4 regions of the Desulfobacula toluolica Tol2 genome follow, and region 2 is predicted to be linked to each of the others. Evidence: predicted binding sites of a transcription regulator. Region 2 holds the regulator's gene; each other region holds the start of a gene.
The links. Region 2 encodes sigma-54, which starts transcription at its own class of promoters, with help from an activator protein. Its sites were predicted from a motif close to TNTGGCACANTTTCTGCTNT; they were not measured.

Region 1 (4,186 bases), 2.3 Mb from region 2:
TATGTCAACCCCATTCATTTCAGCTTGGGGTGAATTGATGGGGCATAGAAGGATATGGGTTGATGCAGATGCATGCCCTGTGGTGATAAAAAATATTTTGTTTAAAGCCGCCCAGCGGGTTGGAATTTTTTTGACACTTGTTGCAAATCAGCAGATGTATATTCCACGTTCAAAATGGATTACACTGATTCAAGTGGTGCCGGGATTTGATGAAGCAGACAATGAAATCGTAAACAGGGTATGCCCTGACGACATTGTAATTACAAGTGATATCCCTTTGGCAGCCAAGGTATTGGAAAAAAGAGGGCACGCACTTAATCCACGGGGAGAGTTGTATTCCAAGGATACCATTCGTGGAGTTCTTTTGATGAGAGATTTCAAAGAGACTCTTCGATCAAGTGGTATTGAAACTGGTGGCCCACCAGCACTCACTCAGAAAAATCGTAACATTTTTGCTGCAAACCTGGATAAACTATTGCTAAAAACAATCTGTTCCTGAGCCAAATGGTACATCTTAACCAGCCTGGATGAGTTTATCGCCTGATAAATTTTTTATACTTTTCTTGATAAAAAGTAAACGCCTAAACACCTGGACAAAAGTTCCCTCCTTTATATAACAATGAATTTTCCTGATTGAAAGGCCGTCTTCAAAGCTGGGATCGGAAAAAATTTTAGTATAGGTGCTTATTGGTTAATAATTTTTCTGGATATCGACACACCACTAAGCTACAAGATAATATCTTATTGATAAAAAAATAATTGAGGAATTAACTCTTGATGATATTCGGCTCATCTTGACCGGAACGTCATTAAGTATTTGTAGTCACCAATATCAGCAGTTTTGTCTGTTTTGTATCAATCTGTAATTATTTCAGTCATAAACACTGCCGTTGTTATATCATGGATTTTGGACGATTGGTACATCATCAAGCATATTTGTATTTATCGACCACCTGTAATTTTTAAACCTAAAATACCAGACTGATATAAACAATCTGGGGTATTGACAAAAGAAACAACTCATATCGATCTTATGCAGAATGTTGGACATAATAATGAAATAATACAATATGGGAATATTTCTGGATGCTGCATGATACAGCAAAAATATATGAATAATTTTAAGATATTGTATTCTCATCTATTTGCCATATTTGTGGATGATAATTCTTTAAATCCACTTAAAAAACTTATGACTCACGAGAGATCAAACAGGATACGGAACTGTTTGCCAAACATTGGTTTTTCTATGTTACAAATCCATCAGGCTGGATATCCTGATTCCCTGTCCTGATATCATTCCCGGTGATATTCCTTGTACCATCAAAGGTTAGCTCTTGCAGTTTTCTACAAATATGTTGTTTTTCATCCCGCCATAAGCCAGGCAAGGTTTTTTTGTTCTTAATTATCAAATTTAAAATAGAGTCAAAAAGAAATATAACATTTTTGTATGTATATTTGAGTATGAAAAATTCAAATTCGTAATAAATTTGATAATTAACTGAGAGCTTTTGCTCTTCTTAAATATAAAACATCAAATTTATCGTATGGTTTCAGAATGTTATAAACTATGTCATATTCTTTGAACGCTTCCTGGCACAGGGTTTGCTCTATGCAATAAAAGACACAAGCTGAAAAGAAAATATGATTTTAAAGAGAGGATCGTTATCATGTTGGGAAAAAAAATACTGATGTCTTCAGGGGGAGTACTTTTAACAGCGACTCGTGCCTTTGCAGAAGCAGGAGTCATTGATACGGGAGATACTGCCTGGGTCACCATATCAACCGCCCTGGTCATGATGATGACTCCGGCAGGCCTGGCTTTGTTTTATGGCGGTATGTCACGGTATAAAAACATGCTGAATACCATTGCCATGATTCTGGTTGCCTATTGTCTTGCCAGTATTGTCTGGGTTGGGTGGGGATACTCCCTTGCTTTTGGTGAGGGCTCAACCCTTTTTATCGGCAATCTGCAATATTTTTTTTTGAGCGGTATTGATATTCATTCCGTATCCGGGACCATCCCCACTCTTATTTTTGTGTTGTTCCAGATGACTTTTGCCTGTATTGGTGTTGCCATTATCCTGGGATCCGTGGTCGACAGGATGAAATTTTCTTCATGGATTGTATTTACTATTTTATGGGTGACCTTTGTATATACACCGGTTTGCAACTGGGCCTGGGGTGGCGGATGGATGCATAAGATCGGTGCCCTTGATTTTGCCGGCGGCAATGTTGTCCACATCAACGCGGGTGTTTCAGGGCTGGTGCTGGCCATGTTTCTCGGGAAGCGAAACGGGTATGGAAAAGAATCCATGATTCCGTCCAGCGTCAGTTTTACTGCCCTTGGCGCTGGCTTGTTATGGTTTGGATGGTTTGGATTTAATGCCGGCAGCGCACTGGCAGCAGACGGCATTGCTGCTTCTGCATTCCTGGTCACCAATACCGCTGCTGCCATGGGTGGGCTGGCCTGGTTGTTTGTTGAATGGAAACACAGCAAAAAACCAACCCTTCTGGGGCTTGCATCCGGTGCCATCGCGGGTCTTGTGGGTATAACCCCTGCTGCAGGCTTTGTCACTTTGGCAGGGGCCCTGGTAATCGGGGCTGTTGCAGGCATCATCGGTTTTTTCGGCGTTGCCGTACTCAAGCAGAAGTTGGGATATGATGATTCTCTTGACGCCTTTGGCATACACGGCCTGTGCGGGATGTGGGGAGCTATGGCCACGGGGCTTTTTGCATCCCCTTCCATCACTGAAGGGGCGGCAGGCCTGTTTTACGGCAATCCGGGACAGGTTTGGATTCAGTTTTTGTCCATTGTAGGCACCATTGCTTTCAGTGCAACGGCCACTCTTATCGTGGTGCTGGTAACCCGGATGCTGACCAACGGACTGAGGGTGGACAGGGAGGAAGAATTTGCCGGACTTGACAATGCCCTTCACGGCGAACGTGCATTTGAAATAGAATAGATACAAAATTTCAGGCATCCCGCCTCTTGTATTACTCCCTTTTTATCTTACATGGGCGGTTCCGGCTTTGTTAATAAGTCGGAACCGCTGCAAAAAAAAATTACGGTCTCGCCTGTGAACTAAACATTCATTCTTAAGAAAGTGTCCTTGCAGTTGCCAGCCTGGGTGATCTGTACCCTGCCGCGCCAGGTATACTGAAATGCATTCCGAATAAGGTTGCCCGTCACAATTCGGGCCTGTGAACCTGGGAACTGAATAATGAAGGATTCCGTATCAAGATCAACCTCAACATTCTTATCTCTGATTTTTGTTGTTTCAAGCTTATCCATGTTATGGGGGTAAGGAGCGGCAGATAAACTTTTTTTGAAATCAAAAGCTCATAATTAAAAAGATTGATTGATTTAATAAACCAAAGACGTATGATGATGTTTAGTTAAAAAATATTTTTATATGAAAGTTTTCAAAGATTCATACAGAGATTTTCGATCTTTGTTGTGGGCAAACATGGATGAAAGACCAAGTCTGCTCGTGGCGGTTTATATGAAAGAACTTTTAACCTGCTGAAATTAAGTGTCTTTCATTATTTGTTGTGGCAGAGTGATCTGCCATGGCCGTTATTGCGGTCGTCAAGCACGAAAAAAAACAGTGGATCATCTTGTATTTCGGGTACTCTTGATGCGGTAAAAGGAGAGTTTATATTTTAAAGGACAGACTTGAATGTATTTATTCTCAATATAATAAAAGGCAATATGTGGACCCTGATCCGCTTTTGTTTTTGTATGATTATCCTGAAAAGAAAAACCGGGAAATAGCGGGGTTCATTGCCGCCTGTTTTGCCTATGGCCGGGTTGATCAGATCATGAAAACCGTGGGCCATATTCTTGGAAAGCTTGGGCCTGATCCTTTTACATACCTGATGACCCGGACAAAAAAAGATATGGCGAATGAGTTTAAAGGGTTTCGATACAGATTTGCAAATGAGTCCCATCTGGTTCACCTGTTATGGGGGATCAGGACGGTTTTAAAGAAGTTTTCATCTCTTGAAAATTGTTTTTATGAGGGAACTGAATCTACTGATGAAAACGTTTTACCAGGGCTTGTCTTTTTGTTTGAGCAGATGAATCAGCATAATAAAACGGGTCATCTCCTGGCAGATCCGAAAAAGAAAAGTGCATGCAAACGAAGCAATCTGTTTTTGAGGTGGATGGTCAGAAAAGATC
Region 2 (4,186 bases):
AACTGAACTTTTTAAAGCAGATTTCAAAGAAAAACGGGATAAAGGAGTGGGAGCTGAAAGCTGGCTCTGCAACTCTCCTAAAAAATGAAAACAAGGCTGTTCTAACTGACGTTTCAGTCTTTTTTTTCACAAAAGACAATAAAAAAGTTCACCTGACATCTCAAGAAGGCATCCTCCAGACAAAGACGCATGACATGACATTTTCCGATAATGCGGTTGTAACCTATGAAACTTCTGTCCTGAGAACTGATAAGTTGCATTATAACAAAAAAGAACATATAATCTATTCCAACACTCACGTGAGGCTTGAAAAGGAAAATTCCTTTATTGAAGCAGATTCAATGAAAACGGAACTCAATAATAATATGATAATTTTAAATGGGCATGTTAAAGGAAATTTCAGTGAAAAATTTGTTATTCAATAAATCAACATGCCTTTTTTTTGTGCCTTTTTTTATTTTTTGCTTTACAGGGCTATTGCAAATAAAAATTGCCCACTCCCAAACGCAAAATACTTTCAAAGAAGCTCCTATTCGCGTTGAATCCGATAAAATGATTGCACAAAAAGACACCTCAATGATTGAATTTATCGGTAACGTCAAAGTCACAAGAGCGGATTTTATTGTTTTTGCTGATTCCATTCAAATTTACTTTATGAATGACAATAAAAACAAGGATGCTCAAAACAATATCAAAGAAATCATTTCGACCGGAAACGTCAAATACATTGCCGGAGAACGAAAGGCATTTGCTGACAAAGCTGTCTATACAACCAAAGAAGGGATATTGGTTCTAACCGGCAAATCTCCTAAATTAATAACAGGCTCAAGTTTTGTTACCGGAACAAAGATTACTCTTTTCAGAAATCAAGATAAAGTACTCGTGGAAAGTGACGGTAAAAAAAGAGTTGAAGCGCTTTTTAATCCTGAAGATAATATCACTGAAAAACAATAATGACACAACTTGCATTAAAAAATCTTGTAAAAATCTATAACGGCAAAAAAGTTGTGGATCATGTCAGCCTTAAAGTGAAACAAGGCGAAGTAACAGGTCTTTTAGGGCCAAACGGAGCGGGCAAAACAACTACATTTTACATGTCGGTTGGATTGGTCAAACCCGATCAGGGTGAAGTTTTGATTGATAATGATGATATTACGCAATATCCAATGTATATAAGAGCAAGAAAGGGAATCGGATATCTTCCTCAGGAATCAAGCATTTTTAAAAAGCTGACGGTAAAACAAAATATTGCTGCCATACTTGAAGTGTTGCCCCAAAACGGCATTGATATTGAACAAAAAACCATGGGCCTGATGAAAGAGCTTGGCATTATAAATCTTGCCGGGCAAAAAGCCGGTTCCCTTTCAGGAGGAGAAAGACGGCGGCTTGAAATTTCAAGAGTCCTTGCCACAAACCCATTGTTTATACTTCTGGATGAACCTTTTGCAGGGATTGATCCTTTGGCGGTCATTGATATCCAGCAAATAATTTATCAGTTGACTAAAAAAGGAATCGGCGTTTTAATATCGGATCATAATGTAAGAGAGACCTTGGGAGTTTGTGACAATGCATATATTATGAACCGGGGCAAGGTTATTGAATCGGGGAATCCTGATAAAATCATTTCAAGCAAATTAGCTAAAAAAATCTATTTGGGAGAAAATTTTAAACTATAATTATGGAACTTGGATTACAACAAAGTTTAATCTTAACTCAGCAACTGGTCATGACGCCTCAACTTCAGCAGGCTATCAAGTTGCTCCAGCTGTCGCGCCTTGAGCTTGCCGAGATGATTCAACAGGAAATGGAACAAAACCCTGCTCTTGAAGAGGCCGGTACAGAAGAGCCATCTGACAATAATATTACTGCCCTGGAAAATGAAATCCCCTCCTCTGAAAAAGAGGCCCCTTTAAAAGAAGTCACCATTGAAGAAAAAGTAAGGTCTGACACAGACTGGGAAAATTATATTAATGAATATAATTCTACAGGAAGAGTCTATACGGAATCGGAAAATACAGAGGCTCCGAATTATGAAGCTTTTACTTCTGAAAAAAAGACACTGCAAGCCCATCTTCAGTGGCAGTTAATGCTCCATGGACTCAGTGAAGAAAAAGAAAAAATCGGTCATATGATTATCGGGAACCTGAACAGGGACGGCTATCTTTGCAGTGATATTGAAGAAATTGCCGAGACTTCCGGTGTTGAAATAGAAGTTGTTGAAGATCTGCTTTCAGTACTTCAGACCTTTGATCCGCCCGGTATTTGTGCCAGAAACCTTCGTGAGACCTTGCTGATTCAAGTTCATCAACTGGGTATTGATAATCCCATCATAACTGAAATCATAAACAACCACCTGAAAAATCTTGAAAACAGAAACAGCAAAAAAATTGCCAAAGCATTGAAGATATCCCTTGATGATGTCAGGGCAGCCGTAAAAATCATTCAATATCTTGAACCTAAACCCGGTCGAAAATTTTCCACTGAAGAACCTGCATATATCACGCCTGATATCTATGTCTATAAGCATGAGGATGGTTTTAAAATTGTAATGAATGATGATGGGCTTCCCAAGCTTAAAATCAACAGATTTTATAAAAATGCCATTGCCAACGGCCATAAAATATCAAAAGATACAAAAAATTACCTCAATGAAAAAATGCAGTCTGCATCTTGGCTGATAAAAAGCATACATCAGCGTCAAAAAACAATATACCTTGTAATGGAAAGCATTCTAAAATTTCAAAATGAATTTTTTGAAAAAGGGATTGCATATTTAAAACCACTGATTCTAAAAGATATAGCAGAAGATATTGAGATGCATGAATCAACAATCAGTCGGGTGACAACCAATAAATATGCCTATACCCCCCAGGGACTTTTTGAGTTAAAATACTTTTTTAACTCTTCAATCGAGCGAACCGGCGGAGAATCCATGGCATCTGCAAGTGTAAAAGAAAGAATAAGACTTCTTATAGAAAACGAAAACCCTGAAAGTACTTTAAGTGATGAAAAAATAGCCAGCATTCTTCAAAGCTCAAATATCCAGATTGCCAGAAGAACGGTCGCTAAATACAGGAAAGTACTGAACATACTTCCTTCTAATAAACGCAAACAGCTTTAAGGAGGTTTTTTTATGCAAACAACCGTTACCTTTAAAAAAATTGACACATCTGTTGCCTTAAAATCTTATGTTCAAAAAAAACTTGATAAATTTGATAAAATGCTGGACAGCCCGGCTGAAGCACATGTTGTGCTGTCTGTTGAAAAAATCAGACATATAGCTGAAATCACACTTACTTGCGACAAATTAAAAATTCATGCCAAAGAAGATTCCGAAAGTATGTATTCCTCTATTGATGCACTGATGGATAAAATAAAACCCCAAATTAAAAAACACAAAGAAAAAGTCAAACAGCATCTGTCAAGAAATAAACAGAGCATTAAAAATGAATCTGCTCAATTGAATTTATCTGCAGAATCATTTGACAACCCTATGACAGACCAGATGGTAGACACGATAATTATTGAAACAGTTGATACTAAACCCATGGATATTGAGGACGCAGTGATTGAATTAGATTCCGGAAAGCAATCTTTTTTTGTTTTCAACAATGCCAGGACAGAGCAACTCAATGTTCTATACAAACACAATAACGGTAAGCTGGGATTAATCCAGCCCATAGGATAATTCATTAAATGAGAATCAGCCGGCTTCTTAATAAAAACTCTATTATTGCAAACCTTAATGCCAGTGACAAAAAAGGGGCTATTGATGAACTTGCCTCAGCAGTTTCACAAACAACAGATGCATCAGCCAAAGATATTGCCACTGTTCTCATGGAAAGAGAGCAGTTAGGCAGCACTGGTATTGGTGGCGGCATTGCAATTCCCCATGGAAAACTTGATTCGGTCGGATCAATTATTGTCGGTTTCGGACTCAGTCCAAAAGGGATTGAATATGAATCCCTTGACAATAAACCCGTCCATATTTTTTTCCTGTTATTGACAACACAAAACTCTACCGGTGATCATCTTAAAGTATTGGCCCAGATTTCCAAACTTTTAAAAATGGATCATTTTAAACAAAGACTGCTAACCGCAGAATCCGTTGATGAGATTTACAATATCATTATGGAGCAGGATGAAGACTTTTAACCTTTGGGTCACACATAATTTAAAGGTAACA
Region 3 (4,186 bases), 1.0 Mb from region 2:
GCATATTCATCTGGGGGAATTTTATCTACAGGGGATTTCCTTTTCACTGGAAAAAGGAGATTATCTGAGTATCATAGGCCCGACAGGTTCGGGCAAGACCATTTTGCTGGAAAGCATTGTTGGTTTCTGGGCACCGGATAAAGGCCGGATCATCGTTGAAGGAGATGACCTGACCCATGAATTGCCGGAACGAAGGCGGATCGGCATTGTATACCAGGATTATGCACTGCTTCCGCATTTTACGGTGTTTAAGAATATTGCCTATGGCCTGAAAAAGATTCAAAAGCATGGGATCAAAGAAAAAATAAAGGATCTGGCGATCTCCCTGAATATCGGTCATCTTCTTCACCGCAAACCCGCTACGCTTTCAGGCGGGGAACAGCAGCGGGTCGCACTTGCAAGAGCGCTTGCAGTGGAGCCAAGGCTTCTGCTTATGGACGAACCTTTTTCCGCCCTGGATCTTCAGACTAAGAATGAGGCCCGGCGTCTTTTGAAACAGGCGATTCAAGATCGGGGGACAACAGTCATACACATTACCCACGATCTTGAAGATGCCTGGGCCCTGGCCAACAAGATCGCTGTCATAAAGAACGGTCATTTGATCCAGTTTGGTGCGATGGAAGAAATCTTTCATCGGCCGAACTCACAGTTTATTGCGGATTTTGTAGGGGTAAACATCCTTGACGGGCAAGTCATTCAAAGCTCATTAGGGATGAGTACCGTCCGTGTGAACGGCTTTGAGTTGATGTCCAGGGACGAGGCCCCTGTCGGATCACGGGTGAAAGTGGCCATCAGGCCCGAGAATATCGTTGTTCTCAAAGCCCCTCCCGGCCTGGAGTATGCAAAGAACATACTGAAAACAACCCTGACGCAGGTTGTCAATCAGGGAAATACCTGTCTGCTGCATTTGAAATCCCAAGAGACCTTTATCAAGGTTCTGGTTACCCATAACGCCTTGGAAATGAATGCTTTTTGTGAAGGCAACGATGCATACGCAATTGTCCGGCAGGATGATGTCAGGATTATTCCTGAGTCCTGAAGCACAGGACATTGATCGAAAAGATTAAATGAAATAAGGAATTTATTTTTTTAACGATATAAGTTGGCGGCTTGGGTTGATGCAGGTATTGGACGTATAAAAAAATTAAGGGCAAAAATTTTTTGATGCGGTTTTGCCCATTTATATTTTGATATTTACGAGACTTTATGTGTACTTTTTTTTCTGCTGATACCTGCAAGGGCTAAAAGACCAAAACCGAAGAGCATCAGTGTTGACGGTTCAGGCGCATGGTTCCCATGCATGTCGGTATACACACCAAATATTTTAACATCTGAAACCATAATATCCCAATCCTTGTTTTTATGTCCATCGTTGAAGTCCTTGAATTCTACTTTGAATATGGACGGTGTTGTGACAAGATCAAGAAGGTTTGTGTCTATCACCCAAGAACCATTGTCCATCTCCCAGTCACCAAACAGTAGGTTATCATTTATGTATATATCTATATATTCATAGAAGTTTGGGTTATTATCCTTTAAATCTTCGCTTATTGTCCAACATAAAAACGCAGAACTAATTACATCGTTGCCGTCAACGTCTCCTTCGGACAATGTGTCATTGATCAAATCAAAGTTCCATGTATGGGATTTTGACTCATTTCCCCCTGCGTTAAAAATTACATCCTGGGAGTCAAGATCAAGATAAGAGAGGTAAGGGGCAGCATACGGGGATGCAGATGCTGAAGTGGTTAAAATAAATGTCAGTCCTGTTAATAATAACAATAAAAAATTTTTCATGATCTATCCTTTTTGTTTTAAAACAGATTAAATTATTTCCGGAATACCTTAATTGATTATTTTATTTGCAATTTCGTGAAATACGTATGTCTTTGTCCATCCAAAAAAAGCAATCTTTGTACCATATGGTAAAACAAAGATTTTTTGTATGAATTATATCACTATTTCAATATGTTGGTTAATGGAAGATCAAATGTTTTAATAAGCTTGCCTGAATAGAGTTGATACTATTTTTACATGATTTTAATACAATTTTTATCCAAGTTAAGAATTTTTTTTACATACTTTAAAAATCAAGCAGCATAAAAGGAATTGTAAATATTTTCGTAATAACTTTTGTTTCTGTGAAAAATTCTTTATAATTCGAACATCCCTTACAAAAAGAATTAATCTGGAGACAATCTAATGGAACAGGTCAGGATTCTGGTGGTGGATGATGAACTGGTGATCCGCGAATCTCTTGCCGGCTGGCTGAAAAGAGACGGGCACCATGTCAGTACAGTTGAAAGCGGGGAACAGGCTCTTGATATATTAAAAAACCAAAGTTTTGATATCCTGCTTTTAGATATTCAGCTGGACGGGATCAGCGGCCTGGAAGTTCTTACCCATGTTAAAGAAGAATATGAGGATATTGACGTGATCATGATCACGGCATTTGGAACTGTTCCATCTGCGGTTCAGGCCATGAAATCTCATGCCTTTGATTATATTTTAAAGCCTTTTGATCCGAATGAACTGGGGGTTTTGATCGAAAAACTGGTGGCTCACCGGGCACAGAAAAAGGAAAATATTTTCTTAAAAGAGGAATACGAAAACCTTACCCGGTTTGAGAGCATGATCGGCCAGTCAAAACCAATGCAGGAAGTTTTCAGGCTTATTCAGGATATACGGGATGTTGAGTCTTCGGTTCTGATTACCGGTGAAACCGGTTCAGGCAAAGGCCTGGCTGCCAAGGCCATTCACTGCAACAGCCCTGTCAAGGATGGTCCTTTTGTGAGTGTGAATTGCGGTGCCATCCCTAAGCATATCATGGAAAGTGAGTTGTTCGGCCACCGCAGGGGCGCATTTACAGATGCCAAGGAAAACAGGAAGGGACGGCTGGAGCTGGCAGCCGGGGGAACTCTTTTTCTGGATGAAATCGGTGAAATAAGCATGCGTATGCAGATTGATTTGCTTCAGGTGCTGGAGGATAAGATTTTTTACAAAGTAGGGGGAACCCAGCCTATTACGGCAAGTTTCAGGGTGATTGCCGCCACCAACGCAGATCTTGAGCAGGCCATCCGAAACCGGACTTTTCGGGAAGATCTTTATTACCGCCTTAATGTGATCTGTTTTACCATGCCGCCCCTCCGGGATCGGAAAGAAGACATCCCGCTTCTGGCAGAGCATTTTTTACACCAGTTTACACGGGAGGTCAACCGGGGGGTGGAACGGATCAGTCGGGATGCCATGGACGAGCTGATGCTTTATGAATGGCCTGGAAATGTCCGGGAATTGTCCAATGCCATTGAACGGGCAGTTGTGGTTTGCAGGACCGGAACTATAACCCCTCATGATCTTCCCATTGGTGCGTCGCTGGAAGATGAACTTAAAACCAGGTATTTTTCTTTGAATGATATGGAAAAACAGCATATTCATAAAATTCTGGAACAGACTGGCTGGAATATTTCCAAAAGCGCTGTCATTCTTGGTATTGACAGGTCGACTCTTTACAATAAAATCAAACGATACGAATTGAAACCGGATTGAACCGCGTGAGTTTAAACCCATATGATATGAATCCAGATTTTATGAAACCAGATCATATTAACTCAGATCATATGAATTCATATGGGGTCATTATAATTTCGCCGGTGGGGGATATCCCCTCATGGATCACCGCCGTCATTGCCGAAAGGGTCAAGGAGATCTTCAGGTTTGAGACGCGGGTATCTGTCCTGCTGGAGGATATTTTTTTTGCCTATGACCGGGAACGGGACCAGTATTATTCTACCCGGATTTTAGAGGAACTGGCGACCAGGATGCCGGAGGATTGCATAAAGCTTCTGGCAGTGACACAAGAGGATCTGTTTATCCCCATTTTAACCCATGTATATGGGGAAGCTCAACTTGGGGGGAGAACCAGTATTATATCCCTTTCCAGGCTTATGGAATATCCAAATTCCGGGTCCAGGGAAAAGAGCCGCTGCCGAATTGTCAAGGAAGCGGTTCATGAACTGGGACATACTTTTGATCTCCGTCATTGTGAAGATGAGCATTGTATGATGCACTATTGCCGCAAGCTTGAGGATGTGGATCATAAATCAGATCGGTTCTGCCGGTATTGCAAAATTTTTCTGTCCGATTCTATCAAGTCCCTTGGGGTATGAATCGTTTCAGCAAATCTTCC
Region 4 (4,186 bases), 1.3 Mb from region 2:
CTTTGGGATTTTAAATTGGAAAACATATTAATAGTAGATGATGACCTTTCTTTGCTCAAAGTGCTTAAAATGAGGCTTGAGGCGGAAAAATACAGGGTGACTGATGTATCAAACGGGTCGGATGCCCTGGGGGCGGCAACTGATGATTCTTTTGACCTTGCCATTATTGATTATCAATTAAAAGATGAAAACGGCGTTGAACTGATGGAAGCGCTCAACAGAATCGACCCAGATCTGCCCGTAATCATATTGACGGCCTACGGCACCATCAACAAGGCTGTATCTGCAATTAAAAAAGGAGCTTACAGTTATCTTACAAAGCCGTTTGAAGATTCTGATTTGATTCAGCATGTCAAAAGATGTCTTGAAAAAAACAAATTAACAAAGGAAGTCAAAGAGCTGCGCGGCATGGTATCTGAAAAGTTCGGGTTTGAAAATATTATTGCCAAAGATGAAAATATGAAAACCGTTCTCAAAAAAATTGTTCAGGCAGCCGGGACAGATTCCAATATATTGATTGAAGGTGAAAGCGGCACCGGCAAAGAGCTGATTGCCAAATCCATTCATGTGTCAGGGACCAGGGGAAAAGGTCCTTTTATTGCCATCAATTGCGCTGCTATTCCTGAATCTTTGTTTGAAAGTGAACTTTTCGGCTTTAAAAAAGGGGCGTTTACAGGTGCTGTAAAAAACAAGAAAGGTTTTTTGCAGCAGGCCCGGAACGGGACTTTTTTCTTTGATGAGATAACGGAAATACCGGTATCCATACAGGCCAAGCTGCTCAGGGTGTTGCAGGAAAATGAATTCTATTCGCTGGGGGGTAATGAAAAAATCAAATTTGAGGCCCGTATCATTGCTGCCACCAATAAAAATTTATTTGATGAAGTATCCAAAGGAAATTTCAGGGAAGATTTGTATTACAGGATTCATGTTATTCCAATAACCCTGCCTCCGTTGAGGGAACGACGGGACTGTATTCCAATCCTGGCCCATTTTTTTTTAAATGAATTCAGGCAGCAGATGAAAAAAAATGTCAGCCAGTTTTCATCGGCTGCCATGAAAAAACTTGTTAACGCGCCTTGGCCCGGGAATGTCCGGGAATTGAAAAATGTTGTGGAATATTGTGTTGCCATGTCCAAAAATCCTGTCATCTCACAGGATCTGATCATGCTGGACCCGGAAGACCTTTGTGATGAACTAAAACCGTTTAAAGAAGCAAAATTGGATTTTGAGAGAAATTATATCATCCAGCTGCTTCGGCTGACCGGAGGAAATGTGAGCCGGGCAGCAAAGCTTGCCGGTAAATACAGGGCGGATTTTTATGACCTGATGAAAAAATGCGGGGTAAAGGCCGAAGACTTCAGGGATATGGTGTAGTGATTTCCATACATGTTTACAAAATCCGGCTCTCTGCAATTGATTGCCGGGAATAATGTCACACAGCGGTTTTTGTATGTATTGTTTTTCATACGCTGATTAATATATAGATATTATTAATATTTTCAAGTATTTATACCAATAATAGGATGAATTGGATTGTTTTTCATACGCTTTTGAGAAAATTTCTTGTTTTCCATCTGTCCTTTTTTCCTGCTTCCTGAAATGTTTTTATTGTCAGCTCTTCTTTTAACTGTCTGAAATCATAATATCTTAATTTAAACATAACAAGCCTTTTCTAAGTTTTATGCATCGAATCAACCTTCTGGTATTGTTATTGCTATAATGTAATATCAAGCTTTGAACAATGTCTTTAAGACAAATATCGGATTCGGGAAAATACCGTTTCACAAGGCTCTGGTTACAGATTAACAAATCAAGGGAAAAGGTAGTTATGACTAAATTTAATAAAGAATCATTTCAAAATGCGGACTTGAGACAACTGATCAGGATAGATGAATTTAAAATGGCTCAATATTATTTTAAACCTGCAAGTTGTATCAAAGACTATTTTGCCGCATTAAAACTCGTTCAGGATGTATATATTGAAGAGGGGTATGTTAATGCTGATGATTCATCCTGTCCATGCAGAATCCTTGAAAATCATTTTTTTGAGAAAACCATTGTATTTATAGGTAAAAAAAAGGAACAAGTGGTTTTTACGGTCAGCCTTTTTCCTGATTCATCAAACAGATTGCCCATGGACCGGATTTATAAAAAAGAACTGGATCATCTGAGATCTCAGGGCAGAATGATCGGTGAGGTGGGATGCCTTGCCACACATCCTGAATTCAGGGACGGATCACAAAATATTTTAATGCACGGCAACAAGATCATGCTCAAATATGCCATGGAACATCTTAAACTGGATGATCTGGTAATTACCGTTAATCCGAAGCATGCGCTGGTCTATAAAGAAATTTTGCTGTTTGAAGAAATCGGGCAAGGAGAAATCAAGGCACACCCCAAAGTGAACGGAAATCCTGCCATTGCAATGAGGTTAAACCTGCATGAGGTGGAGGAAAAATGCAGGCATTTTTATCAGAACAATCCGTTGGAATCAAATCTTCATCATTTTTTGTTTGTCAAACAAAATGATACCCTTCAGCTTCCGGAAAACAACGCAGACCAGTGCAATAATTACTCCCGGTTTTTAGCTCCGCTTATCAGCCAAAGCACATACAACAGCCTGTCTATCTGAACATTACCGTTTATTAATAGGTAAAAATGTTTTTTTATCTGAAAGTCGTAAAAAAATCATACAAAGACTTTCAATTTTTGTTGTGGGCAAATCTGAGCGAAAGACCAGGTCTGCCCGTGTCTGTTATATGGACTCAATGATGCCTGCTGCGATAAGGGGTATCAGGATTTCATGGTGCCCGACAATGCTGAACCCCTTGCCTTTGCCAAGGGTGGGGCGGTTCACCACATTGGTCATGGGCCTGTAATGGCGGATAAAATCAAGATTGAGTGTTGTAAAATCATCCAGCGTATGGCCCAGGTTTCTGACCAGGGTCACGGCCTTCAGAAAAACTTCAGGCATGATGACGGCAGATCCGGCATTGATAAACACGCCTTTTTCAAGACCTGTTATCTGTGAGGCAAACAGCTTGAAATCATAATGGGAGGCTGCGCCACAGGCCGCTGCATCAAAATCGGGATGCATATGTATGATATCAGTGCCAATGGCCACATGAACGGTCACGGGAATATCAAGGGCAGCTCCGGATGCTGTCAAACTCAAATGTTTATAGGTAAGGTCTTTTTCAAGGATCAGCTCTCCTACAGCTTTTCCCAGTCCAATGCCATGTTTTGCTGCATTTTTTATGGCCTGGTTGAGAAAGGCTGATGTCTCTTTTGCCATTCCAAAACTGCCGTTGCCGATTGATTGTGCCACATCTTCCGAAGTCATTCCCGTCATGGCGGTTTCAAGGTCATGGATAATGCCGGACCCGTTCATGGAGAGCATGGTAAAAACATTTTTTTTCATCAGATCAATCACAATGGGAGACATGCCGGTTTTGATGACATGACCGCCCATGGCAAAACAGACCTGTTTGTTCTGTTTTGCAGCACGGCTGATGGCGTCTATCACGGAGCGCAGATCATTTCCGGCCAGAATGGAGGGAAGACCTGCAAGAAAATCTGAAAAATTATTGCCTTTTTTCCACGGTATTGAAAAGTCCTTTATATTCACTTTACTGTGTCTATTCTTGATGGAATAGGTTTTAAGCCTGCCAAAATCCAATTTTTTGAATGAATCACTCATTGAACATTATCCTTTCCGTCAGGTCGCACAGTATGTGGGCCAGCAGGATATGGACTTCTTGTATCCTTGCTGTTGTGTCGCAATCAACACAAAAACAAATATCTGTCAATTGTTTTAATTTGCCATTGTTTCCTGAGAAACCAACACTCAAAATCTCCATTTGCTTTGCTTGCCTAACCGCTTTGATAATGTTTGGAGAATTTCCGGAAGTTGAGATGCCAAGGGCAATATCTCCTTTTTTTCCAAGGGCCTGTATCTGTTTGGAAAAAATATCTTCATAAGAATAGTCATTGCTGATACTGGTGATAACGGATGTATCAGTGGTCAGGGCAATGGCTGCCAGCGGTTTTCTTTCCATCCTGAATCTGTTGACAAATTCTGCGGCAATATGCTGGCAGTCTGCTGCACTGCCGCCATTTCCGAATAAAAGTATTTTTCTGCCTTTTTTCAGAGCTGCTGCCATTATGGAGGCACAGGATTCAA

Region 1: a site for sigma-54 is predicted at 1,593-1,612, ahead of TOL2_RS01450 (ammonium transporter). Genes of this name have one in related genera too.
Region 3: a site for sigma-54 is predicted at 1,904-1,923, ahead of TOL2_RS07095 (PEP-CTERM sorting domain-containing protein). Genes of this name have one in related genera too.
Region 4: a site for sigma-54 is predicted at 1,699-1,718, ahead of TOL2_RS05835 (N-acyl amino acid synthase FeeM domain-containing protein). Genes of this name have one in related genera too.

What each region holds. Positions count from the first base shown of each region.
Region 1 is NC_018645.1:307,414-311,599, forward strand. It holds gene TOL2_RS01445 (YaiI/YqxD family protein) at 2-499, shown strand; gene TOL2_RS01450 (ammonium transporter) at 1,671-2,966, shown strand; gene TOL2_RS01460 (TIGR02757 family protein) at 3,718-4,186, shown strand, end outside.
Region 2 is NC_018645.1:2,563,954-2,568,139, forward strand. It holds gene lptC (LPS export ABC transporter periplasmic protein LptC) at 1-425, shown strand, start outside; gene TOL2_RS11825 (LptA/OstA family protein) at 385-954, shown strand; gene lptB (LPS export ABC transporter ATP-binding protein) at 954-1,676, shown strand; gene rpoN (RNA polymerase factor sigma-54) at 1,679-3,121, shown strand; gene hpf (ribosome hibernation-promoting factor, HPF/YfiA family) at 3,134-3,688, shown strand; gene TOL2_RS11845 (PTS sugar transporter subunit IIA) at 3,697-4,155, shown strand.
Region 3 is NC_018645.1:1,549,357-1,553,542, forward strand. It holds gene TOL2_RS07090 (ABC transporter ATP-binding protein) at 1-1,039, shown strand, start outside; gene TOL2_RS07095 (PEP-CTERM sorting domain-containing protein) at 1,195-1,797, opposite strand; gene TOL2_RS07100 (sigma-54-dependent transcriptional regulator) at 2,203-3,546, shown strand; gene TOL2_RS23515 (archaemetzincin family Zn-dependent metalloprotease) at 3,588-4,166, shown strand; gene TOL2_RS07110 (glycine cleavage system protein H) at 4,147-4,186, opposite strand, start outside.
Region 4 is NC_018645.1:1,251,331-1,255,516, forward strand. It holds gene TOL2_RS05830 (sigma-54-dependent transcriptional regulator) at 16-1,374, shown strand; gene TOL2_RS05835 (N-acyl amino acid synthase FeeM domain-containing protein) at 1,829-2,635, shown strand; gene TOL2_RS05840 (hypothetical protein) at 2,759-3,703, opposite strand; gene TOL2_RS05845 (D-sedoheptulose-7-phosphate isomerase) at 3,696-4,186, opposite strand, start outside.